3 regions of the Ensifer sp. Root423 genome follow, and region 1 is predicted to be linked to each of the others. Evidence: riboswitches for the same ligand, from Rfam matches in the RefSeq annotation. Region 1 holds a riboswitch; each other region holds the start of a gene.
What was found. A riboswitch is a leader RNA that binds a small molecule or an ion and turns the genes downstream of it on or off. The one in region 1 is predicted to bind cobalamin.

Region 1 (3,266 bases):
TTCGCCAAACCCGGTGCCAATGACCGCATCTGGAACTCGCTGGAAAAGCACTGCCTGAACGCGCCGGAGAATTTCGCCTCCTATTACGGCAATGCCGTCATAGCGCTCGTCAGCGAGGCTTGGCTCGGGCCGAACTACCAGATGACGGCGCAGGTCAATCGCGTCAATCCTGGCGGTGCGGCGCAATCGGCGCACCGGGATTATCACCTCGGCTTCCAGACCGCGGCCGTGATCGAGCAGTATCCGGCGCATGTGCACAGGCTTTCACCGGTGCTGACGCTGCAGGGGGCGGTTGCCCATCGCGACATGCCGCTCGAAAGCGGACCGACGCTGTTCTTGCCCTATAGCCAAACCTATGTGCCGGGCTATCTGGCGCTCAACCGGCCGGAATTCCGCGCCTATTTCGACGCACACCATGTGCAGCTTCCGCTCGAAAAGGGCGACGTTGTCTTCTTCAACCCGGCGCTCTTCCATGCCGCCGGCACCAACCGCTCCCGGGATATCCGCCGCGTGGCCAACCTGCTGCAGGTGTCTTCGGCCTTCGGTCGCGCAATGGAAACCGTTGACCGACTGACCATGAGCGCGACGCTCTATCCGGCCTTGCGGGCCTTGCTGGCGGGCGGGACGCTGACGCAGGCGGAAGCGGCCAACGCGATCTCCTCCTGTGCCGAGGGCTATTCGTTCCCCACCAATCTCGACCGGGATCCGCCACTCGGCGGGTTGGCGCCGAAGACGCAGGCGCAGTTGATGCGCGAGGCTCTCACTGCGGGGACGGGCGAACAAGAGTTTCTCTCGGTGCTGGAGGCGCAGGCGAAGCGCAAGCTGAGCTGACGAGCGAGTTACAATTTGACAGGCTCCCGGTGTGTTTCAGCCGGGAGCCGCAGCCGTTTCAAACGATCATTTCCAAGGGAGGAATTCGATGAGTGGACAATTGCAAGGCAAGATCGCCATCGTCACCGGTGGTACGCAGGGACTGGGCGCGACGATTGCTGGCCTTTTCGCCGAGCGCGGCGCTGAAGGCATCGTCATCTGCGGCCGCAACGCCGCCAAGGGGCGGGCGAAGGCCGAGCAGATCGGCAAGGCAAGCGGCGCGAAAGTCGTCTATGTCGAGGCCGATCTTGAAAAAGTAGAGGACGCCCGCAAGGTGGTCGCCGCTTGCGACGCGGAATTCGGCCGGGTCGATGCGCTGGTCAACGCCGCAGCTATCACCGACCGTGGCACGATCCTCGACACCACGCCCGAACTCTTCGACCGCATGTTCGCGATCAATGTGCGCGCGCCGTTCTTCCTGATGCAGGAGGCGGTGAAGATCATGCGGCGGGAGAAGACCGAGGGCACGATCGTCAACATCGGCTCGATGTCGGCGATGGCCGGCCAGCCGTTCATTGCCGCCTATTGTTCGTCGAAAGGCGCCCTCGAAACGCTGACCAAAAACACGGCTTATGCGCTTCTTCGCAACCGCATTCGCGTCAACGGCCTGAATATCGGCTGGATGGCGTCCGAAGGCGAAGACCGCATCCAGCGCGAGTTTCATGGCGCGGCTGCCGATTGGCTTGAAAAGGCGGCGGCCGGCCAGCCTTTCGGTCGGCTCGTCGATCCGGCCGAAGTGGCGCGGGCCTGCGCCTATCTGTCGTCGGCCGAGTCCGGGCTGATGACCGGATCGGTGATTTGCTTCGATCAGTCGGTCTGGGGCGCCTATGACGGCTCGCCGCATCCGGTCGCTCCGCTTTGAGGCGGAGGCAAACGACTAAGCTCGACAGTAGCCGGCGGAAAGTGGCGCGCCATGTCTCGACCGGGTTGGCGCCGCTTGTCTTTCTCAAACGGCTGTGCACTTAGTGCCGTCGTCAGGTGCCCGCGAAAGCGGGAGAATCGGGAATCCGGTGTCATTCCGGAACGTGCCCAACGCTGTGACGGGGACGATCGCGTCTAAGAGAGCCTTGAATTGATTCAAGGTTTTGCCACTGGATCTTCAATCGATCTGGGAAGGCGAGGTGATCGGTTGAACCGAAGTCAGAAGACCGGCCTGGCGAGATAGACCGAACCCCGCGTGGACGGCGGGAGGTTTCGCATTGTTGGGGATCGAACGATGCTGACTGAACCGAAGGGCGGCCTTGCGGCTGCCGGCGCCTTTTCGTTGCCAGAGCGGGAGGCCGTCTACCGTGCCATCGAGACACGTCGCGACGTGCGCGATGAATTCCTGCCCGCGCCATTGCCGGAAGATCTGATCGGGCGCCTGCTGGCCGCTGCGCACAGCGCCCCGTCCGTGGGCTTCATGCAGCCGTGGAACTTCGTGCTGGTGCGGGCGGAAGAAACGCGTGAGCGCGTCTGGCATGCGTTTCGCCGCGCCAATGACGAGGCCGCGCTGATGTTCGAGGCGGAACAACAGGCCAAGTACCGTGCGCTGAAGCTGGAAGGCATCCGCAAGGCGCCGCTCAGCATCTGTGTCACCTGCGACCGCACGCGCGGCGGTGCCGTCGTACTCGGGCGCACCCACAATCCGCAGATGGACGTCTATTCCACCGTCTGCGCCGTGCAAAACCTCTGGCTTGCTGCGCGGGCCGAAGGGGTGGGCGTCGGCTGGGTGAGCATTTTCCACGAGGCCGAGATCAAGGCGATTCTCGGCATCCCAGATCATATCGAGATCGTTGCCTGGCTCTGCCTCGGCTATGTCGATCGCCTCTATCAGCAGCCGGAACTCGCTGTGAAGGGCTGGCGCCAGCGCCTGCCGCTCGACGAGCTGGTTTTCGAAGACGGATGGGGACGCAGCAAGGAGAAGGCGTAAGGCCTCGTCCGATCAATTCTGGACCGGCTGATAGGCCGGTCCCTTCGGATGCTTGAGGTCGATGGCGGTTTCTTCCTGCGGCAGGTAGGTCGGGCCGACGACGCGAACCTTGTTCTTCGACGGATCATAAGGCCGCTCTTCGGCCGGCGCCTTGGCGGTATTGCTCGCCGCTTCCGGCTTCTTGGTCTCGATGACGATGATCGACGACTGGTCGTCACCGATCTTCGTTCCGTTTGCCTTCGGTGTGGTCGAGGCGGTCTGCGGTATCTGGCAGCCGCACTGGCCGGGTTTTCCGACAGCGCGGGTGCGATAGGCAAAGGCGTTGGGCATTTCGGTATAGGGACGGCCGGTCACGGCCGAGACCATCTTGTCGCTCTCTTCCGTGTTGAGGTCGTGAAAATAGAGCTCGGTCTCAGCCCCCGGACAGCGCGCCCGACAGGCCTGCTCGTCGCGCGGGAAATCGGCCGGCGTCGCATCTGAAGAA
Region 2 (3,266 bases), 230 kb from region 1:
AGGCTTCTGCTTGGCCATCACGTGGATGCAGGATTCGGTCAGCTCGTAGACGCCGATCTTGAAGGGCGCCAATGTCTCGGGCGTGACCTCGCCGCCGACCTTCATGCCGTAGTTCCAGCCGGCAAAGAGGAAATCGGCATCGGCGTTGAGCAGCACTTCCTTGGTCGGATATTTCTCCGAAAGCTCCGGCAGTTCCTTGACGCCTTCGCGCAGCTTCTCGTCCAGCGTCTTCCAGCCGGAAACGCCGGTATAGCCGACCATGCGGTCCTGGAGCCTCAGCGCCAGCATCATCTCCACCAGGTTGACGTCGTTGGCGATCGCCCGCTTCGGCGCCGCGTCGAAGGTCACCTCGCGGTTGCAGCTCTTGACGGTGACCGGATAGGCGAGCGCCGGCGTGGCGGCGGCAAGCACGAAAAGAAGGGAAAATGGGGCAATATTGATCTTCATGAAATCGATCCCTGTCGAGGAAGTGAAAAGGAAAAGCGGGCGCCGCCGGCAGCGGCATTGTGAACGGTGGCGGTGACGCCGAAGGCGGCCGAAAGCTCGCTGGGGCTGAGCACCTCTTCGGGCGGGCCGAAGGCCGTCAGCCGCCCGGCGGTCAAGATCGCGACATCTGTCGCAAACTCGGCGGCGAGGTTGATGTCGTGCAGCGTCGAGACGATTGTCAGTTTCAGCGTTTGCAAGAGCTCGAGGATTTCGAGCTGGTGGCGGATGTCGAGATGGTTCGTCGGCTCGTCGAGGATGATGATGCGCGGTTCCTGTGCCAGCGCGCGGGCGATCAGCACCCGCTGCTTCTCACCGCCCGAAAGCGTCGAGAACTGGCGACCGGCAAGATGGGCGAGATCGAGATGCGCGAGCGCGTGCTGCACCCGCTCGCGGTCGAAATCGTTCCAGCCGCTCAAGCCCTCCCGCCGCGGAATGCGTCCCATCATCACGACGTCGCGCACGCTGAAGGGAAAATCGCCGGGCATCTCCTGCAAGACGACGGCGATTGTCCTTGCCGCCTCGCGGGCCGAGATCGACCAGAGATCGACGCCATCGACCGAAACACGGCCGGCATTCGGCTGCACCGCCCGGTAGAGGCAGCGCAGAAGCGAGGTCTTGCCGGCGCCATTCGGCCCGAGGATCGCAAGCCGGCTGCCGGCCGCGATCGCAAAGCCGATGTCGTTGACCAGCGTCAGGCCCGAACGCGGCCCCCAGCGAAGGCCCTCGACCGTGAGGGCTGCACCCGTTGCGTTGCAGCTCATGGGTTCGTTCCTCTGCGCGACCTCATTGGAAGTGCCCGCCGAGATCTTCGGAGACGAGCATCGCCGCGGGAATGCGGGCAAGCGTCTTGCCTTTCAGCCCGCGCGGCCGTTCCGCCGCCCGCGTCATGCCATCGCCACGCTCGGCATAGGTTGTGGCAAAGCGCACGAGATCGTCGATGTCCTCTTCCGGCGAGACGTCGCCGAAGAGATAGGTCGCCTTCCCCGTCGCCTGGAAGGCGATGGTGCAGGGCCGCGTGCAGGCCGCCATGCAGACCGTTCCGGCGATCGAGAAATCGCGATCGAGCGGTGCGCCGAGCGCTGCGATGCTCAGGTTGAGCCGCTTGATCAGCTCGGCACCGGGCACGCATGGGCCGCCGGTGAAGCGGCAATCGGTGCAGACCGTTATCTTGTGCTGTCGGAAATTCGGCTCAGCCATTCCTGCCCTCCGCCGGACTGACGGCAAGAGATGGCGAAACGGCAAGAGGACGGAAAACCGTCGTATGAAAGCCAGTTCTTTTCCATCGGAACACCCCGTCCGTTGTGGTTGATCGGTTCGATGGCAGGTCTCCTGGCTCGCGGGTCGTGGCGCATCCACGTCTTCCCGGTCTTCGACCAGTGACATGGTGTGAATGCGCTTTCCGCTCACAGTTGCGGGGGCAGCCACGGTCTCGGCCCCATCAGGGTCGTCCGTTCCGTGTTCCCTTTTCAGCCGCTTCCGCATTGTCGCGGACGCAGCACCATCAACGCCTTCCTCGCATGAATCGGCGGATGAGACAACCGCACGACACAGGCGGGAGGGATCTATCAACATGCGGCGTTTCGTCATGCGAGATTTGTTATAAAATAACATTACGTAGCGCAAGTCGAAAATTGGGCGCCGGACACAATCCGACGCCCGCGATAGCGACCACGCTAAAAGACGTGCCGTGCTACCTCAGAACTCCGGCGGCAAGAGTTCGGCCGTCAGCGTCACCGCGACAGAGGCGTTGCCCGGCAGGTTGCGCACGCCGCAGACGGAGCGAACATGGCCAGCCCTTTCGCCAAAGGCGGCCGCCAGAAGCTCGGAAGCACCGTCGAGTACCTTCGGGTGCTCCAGGAAATCCTCAGTGCAGGCGACATGTCCCTCCAGCCGGACGATCTGGCGAATACGCTCGAAACGGCCGAGATGCTCATGGATCTGCGCCAGCGCGTTGAGCACTGCCAACTCTGCGGCCTTGCGCCCCTCGTCGATGGTCACATCGCGCCCGAGCAGCCCCGTATGCACGAAGCGCCCGTCCAGCAATGGCCCCTGCATCGAAACATGAAGCATCTCACCCGCCTCGATCACCGCGCGATAGGCGCCGAGCGGCCTCGGCGGCGTCGGGAGCTGAACGCCAAGTGCGCCGAGCCTTCGGATAACCTCGTCCATCATTGCTTCCCCTCCTCGTCACCTTACGAACCGGCCGCCTTGCGGAGACGACACCGCTTTTTTCTCAAGCCCACGAAATTCTGCCGCCCCTATCGCAAGCAGCAAGACGCGCCGTTCCGTGCCCAGCAACTTTTCCAAGCATAACCAAGAGAAAACGCCTCATGCCTCACGTTGGGAGATAACGTTACGAATTACAACACCAGAGTTGAAGTGCCATCGCGATCCGGGCCAGTGCCGCGGTCTTGCGATCGAATGCGACCGACACATCGCGGCGGCCTCGATCCCCAACCCCAAGTAAAAACGCTGAAATGTAACATACGTTACGCTCACGTAACCCTATGCCCGTTGAGAATTTCGACAACCGAAGCGACAATTGCCGGGATTAAGATTGGGCATCGACAAGCCTCGGAAACAAGCTCAACTTAGCCGCGCAGATCCCGAAATGAAGTGACGGCAACTCAACTTTCAGAAGGGAATAGCATCAGTGAATCCCATTGATTTCTTCGTCGACACGCTTCGGACCTATCCGCCTGTCGCCGTCTTCCTCGCCCTCGGCATCGGCTTCCTCATCGGTCCGATCAAGGTCGCGGGGTTCAACCTTGGAAATGTCA
Region 3 (3,266 bases), on a different contig from region 1:
ATCTTCTCGTCGGCGTTTTCGCGCTTGGTATCGAGGAAGCGCATGATGTCGGGGTGGTGGGCGTGCAGGTAGACAGCACCGGCTCCCTGGCGCGCGCCGAGTTGGTTGGCGTAAGAGAAACTGTCTTCGAGCAGCTTCATGACCGGGATGACGCCGGATGACTGGTTCTCGATCTGCTTGATCGGCGCGCCCATCTCGCGGATGTTGGTGAGCGACAGCGCCACGCCGCCACCGCGCTTGGAAAGCTGCAGCGCCGAATTGATGGCGCGGCCGATACTCTCCATGTTGTCCTCGATCCGGAGCAGAAAGCAGGAGACGAGCTCGCCGCGGCTCTTCTTGCCGGCGTTGAGGAAAGTCGGCGTTGCCGGCTGGAAGCGGCCGGAGATGATCTCGTCGACGAGATCGCGGGCAAGCCCCTCGTTGCCGCGCGCCAAGGCCATCGCCACCATGCAGACACGGTCTTCGTAGCGTTCCAGGTAGCGCTTTCCGTCGAAGGTCTTCAGCGTATAGGACGTGTAGTATTTGAACGCCCCGAGGAAGGTCGGAAAGCGGAACTTCTTTGAATAGGCATGATCGTAGAGATCGCGCACGAAGTTGAAGGAATACTGGTCCAGCACTTCCTGCTCGTAATAGCCCTCGGTCACCAGATAATCGAGTTTTTCCCGGAGGTTATGGAAGAACACCGTGTTCTGGTTGACGTCCTGGAGGAAGTACTGTTTCGCCGCCTGCCGGTCCTTGTCGAGCTGGATCCGTCCCTCTTCGTCATAGAGGTTCAGCATTGCGTTCAGCGCATGATAGTCGAGCGCTGCTTCCGTCGCCTTCAAGGGGCGTTCGAGTGTCGTGACGTCCAAAATCGTTCCATCCCGTTTTTGACATTGGCGACGTCCTCGTCGGTCCCGAGCAGCTCGAACCGGTAGAGATAGGGTACCCGGCACTTGGCCGAAATCACGTCGCCGGCGATCCCGTAGGTCGCGCCGAAATTGCTGTTGCCCGCTGCGATCACGCCGCGGATGTGAGAGCGGTTGCCCGCGTCGTTCAAGAAGCGGATGACCTGCTTCGGCACCGCCCCGCGGCCATCGTCGCCGCAATAGGTCGGCACGATCAGCACATAGGGCTCTGCGACCGTAAGTGCGTCCATACTTTCCCTGAGCGGTATGCGGGCGGCGCGAAGGCCGAGCTTTTCGACGAAGCGATGGGTGTTTTCCGAGCGACTGGAAAAATAGACGATCAGGCCCATCGCCCGCGTCCTTCAGGAAAGCGCGCTGATCATGTCCGGGCGGAAACCCGCCCAATGCCGCTCGCCGGCGACGACGACCGGGACCTGCCGATAGCCAAGACCCTGCACCAGCGCGAATGCATCGGAATCCTCGGAGATATCGACGATGCGATAATCGATGCCTTGGCGGTCGAGCGCACGGGTTGTGGCGGTGCATTGGACGCAGGCTGGTTTGCTGTAGACGGTGATCGACATGGGTTCCTCGTAGGGTCTGGCAAATGGGCGCAAAAAGTCGTCGGATCGCGCGAACGCGAACCGTGGTGTTGGCGATTGGACACGAAACATCGCTCCCCGGTCGACTCGACCGGAGTTGACGTCGTCAAGCTGGCCCAAGGTCGGTTACGCAACCGGGCCGGCTCGTTTTGGTCGGGCGCTCAGGAATTCCGCGGATGCGGGTTTTCAAGGCGCGGCCTTTCAATCAGGCGCGCAACAACGCGCACCCGTCCGCAGAAGGTGGATCTGAACTGGAAGAAACTGGCATGACTTCACCCCGAAGCTTTCGACGGGCTGCCGGGGAGACGTCGAGATGATCGGGCAGGCTCATCCTGCCACGCACTCAACCCCTCCGGACACCCCGCCCGTGGACGTTTGGTGATCGAGGCAGGTCTCCTGGCTTACGGGTCAAAGCTGCCATCCCGACCTTCCCGAGGCCTCATGCCTCAGTGGTCCAAATCCGGACAGTCGCTCGCCGTCTACAGTTGCGGGGGCAGCTACGGCATAGCCTCAGCGGAAACCCGCCGGCGCACCGTATTCCCGTCTTAGCTCCCAATCCTTGCGAATCGGAAGAACCTCGAACACTAGATATAGTAGTTCATCGCAAATCTACGTCAATAGGTGTGAGGTGCCGGACGGCCCGTGCGGAGGGTCTTTTCTTTTGCAGTGTGGATAACGGAGAGTAAACGGCGCTTTGAAACGGCTCTCCGTCGGGGGCTTCGTCTCGCCGCCGAAACGGCAACAAGCGCCGCAGCGCTCGCAGGGTTTTGGGGAGAAATTTCGATGGAGCCATCACGCGGGCCGGATGCTGCACTAGGCGATCCAGGCCCGTCGCGTCTCGGCACTCGCTCAATCGCAAAGCAGGATGCTGACGTCCTTGTTTTCGCCGGGTTGCGCACGCGGCGAGACCGCCATGGCCCGTGGCTTGCTCGCGCCCTTGCAGCCTGCCGAGGTTTGCGGCACGGATGAGGCCTCTTCCTCGGGCCAGTGCCACGGATCGGCTGTATCGCCGATGCGCGGGCGAATGTGCTCCTGGTCCCGCGTCAAGCCGATATCCCGGAGCTGGAACTCGTTGAAGGTATCGATGGCAACGGAGGGGCTGAGGGTCTTATCGGCCCAGTTCAGAACATAGTAAATCGTTGATCGCATTGCGCTAAGCATTGCTATCCTCACTTCTCTAAGAGGTCGTGTGTTCGCGAAAAAAGTGAGGGTTTTTGCCGTTTCGCGCAAAGCGATTTCTCGCATGCTGGCATAAAGAATGCTTATCTCAGTTCCATGAGCAAGATTCCTCCCATGAGTGCGGTGCGCGCTTTTGAGGCCGCCGCCAGGCACCTGAGTTTCACCCGCGCCGCCGAAGAGCTCAGCATGACGCAGGCGGCCGTCAGCTATCAGATCCGGCTGTTGGAAGATCGCATCGGCGCGCCGCTGTTCGTCCGGCTTCCGCGCGAGATGCGATTGACTGGCGCCGGGCGGCAGTTGGCGCCGAAGGTGACCGAAGCGATCGATCTCTTAGGGGCAGCCTTCTCGGAGATCGCCGACAAGACCGAGCATCACCTGCACATCTCCGTGCTCCCGACCGTCGTTTCGAGCTGGCTCGGCCAGCGCCTCGCCTCGTTTCAGACCGCGCATCCCAATATCAGCATCAGGGTGCACATGTCGACCGAGCTGGTCGACTTCAAGCGCGACGCCGTCGATCTCGCGGTGCGCAGCGGCGCCGGCGACTGGCCGGGCAACGATGTCTTTCCTTTGTTTCCGCTCGATTACGTGCCTGTCTGCA

Region 2: another riboswitch for cobalamin. It lies ahead of ASD01_RS02650 (DUF1636 family protein); the one in region 1 lies ahead of bluB (5,6-dimethylbenzimidazole synthase).
Region 3: another riboswitch for cobalamin. It lies ahead of nrdH (glutaredoxin-like protein NrdH); the one in region 1 lies ahead of bluB (5,6-dimethylbenzimidazole synthase).

What each region holds. Positions count from the first base shown of each region.
Region 1 covers NZ_LMEG01000001.1:759,800-763,065, forward strand. Annotated here, with positions in the region: gene ASD01_RS03780 (phytanoyl-CoA dioxygenase family protein) at 1-831, shown strand, start outside; gene ASD01_RS03785 (SDR family oxidoreductase) at 920-1,732, shown strand; cobalamin riboswitch at 1,830-2,041, shown strand; gene bluB (5,6-dimethylbenzimidazole synthase) at 2,087-2,782, shown strand; gene ASD01_RS03795 (DUF2865 domain-containing protein) at 2,795-3,266, opposite strand, start outside.
Region 2 covers NZ_LMEG01000001.1:526,527-529,792, reverse strand. Annotated here, with positions in the region: gene ASD01_RS02660 (ABC transporter substrate-binding protein) at 1-447, opposite strand, end outside; gene ASD01_RS02655 (ABC transporter ATP-binding protein) at 444-1,247, opposite strand; gene ASD01_RS02650 (DUF1636 family protein) at 1,270-1,683, opposite strand; cobalamin riboswitch at 1,789-2,004, opposite strand; gene ASD01_RS02645 (RidA family protein) at 2,182-2,658, opposite strand; gene aspT (aspartate-alanine antiporter) at 3,140-3,266, shown strand, end outside.
Region 3 covers NZ_LMEG01000043.1:127,363-130,628, forward strand. Annotated here, with positions in the region: gene nrdE (class 1b ribonucleoside-diphosphate reductase subunit alpha) at 1-851, opposite strand, end outside; gene nrdI (class Ib ribonucleoside-diphosphate reductase assembly flavoprotein NrdI) at 821-1,237, opposite strand; gene nrdH (glutaredoxin-like protein NrdH) at 1,250-1,471, opposite strand; cobalamin riboswitch at 1,859-2,084, opposite strand; gene ASD01_RS25950 (hypothetical protein) at 2,339-2,638, opposite strand; gene ASD01_RS25955 (LysR substrate-binding domain-containing protein) at 2,783-3,266, shown strand, end outside.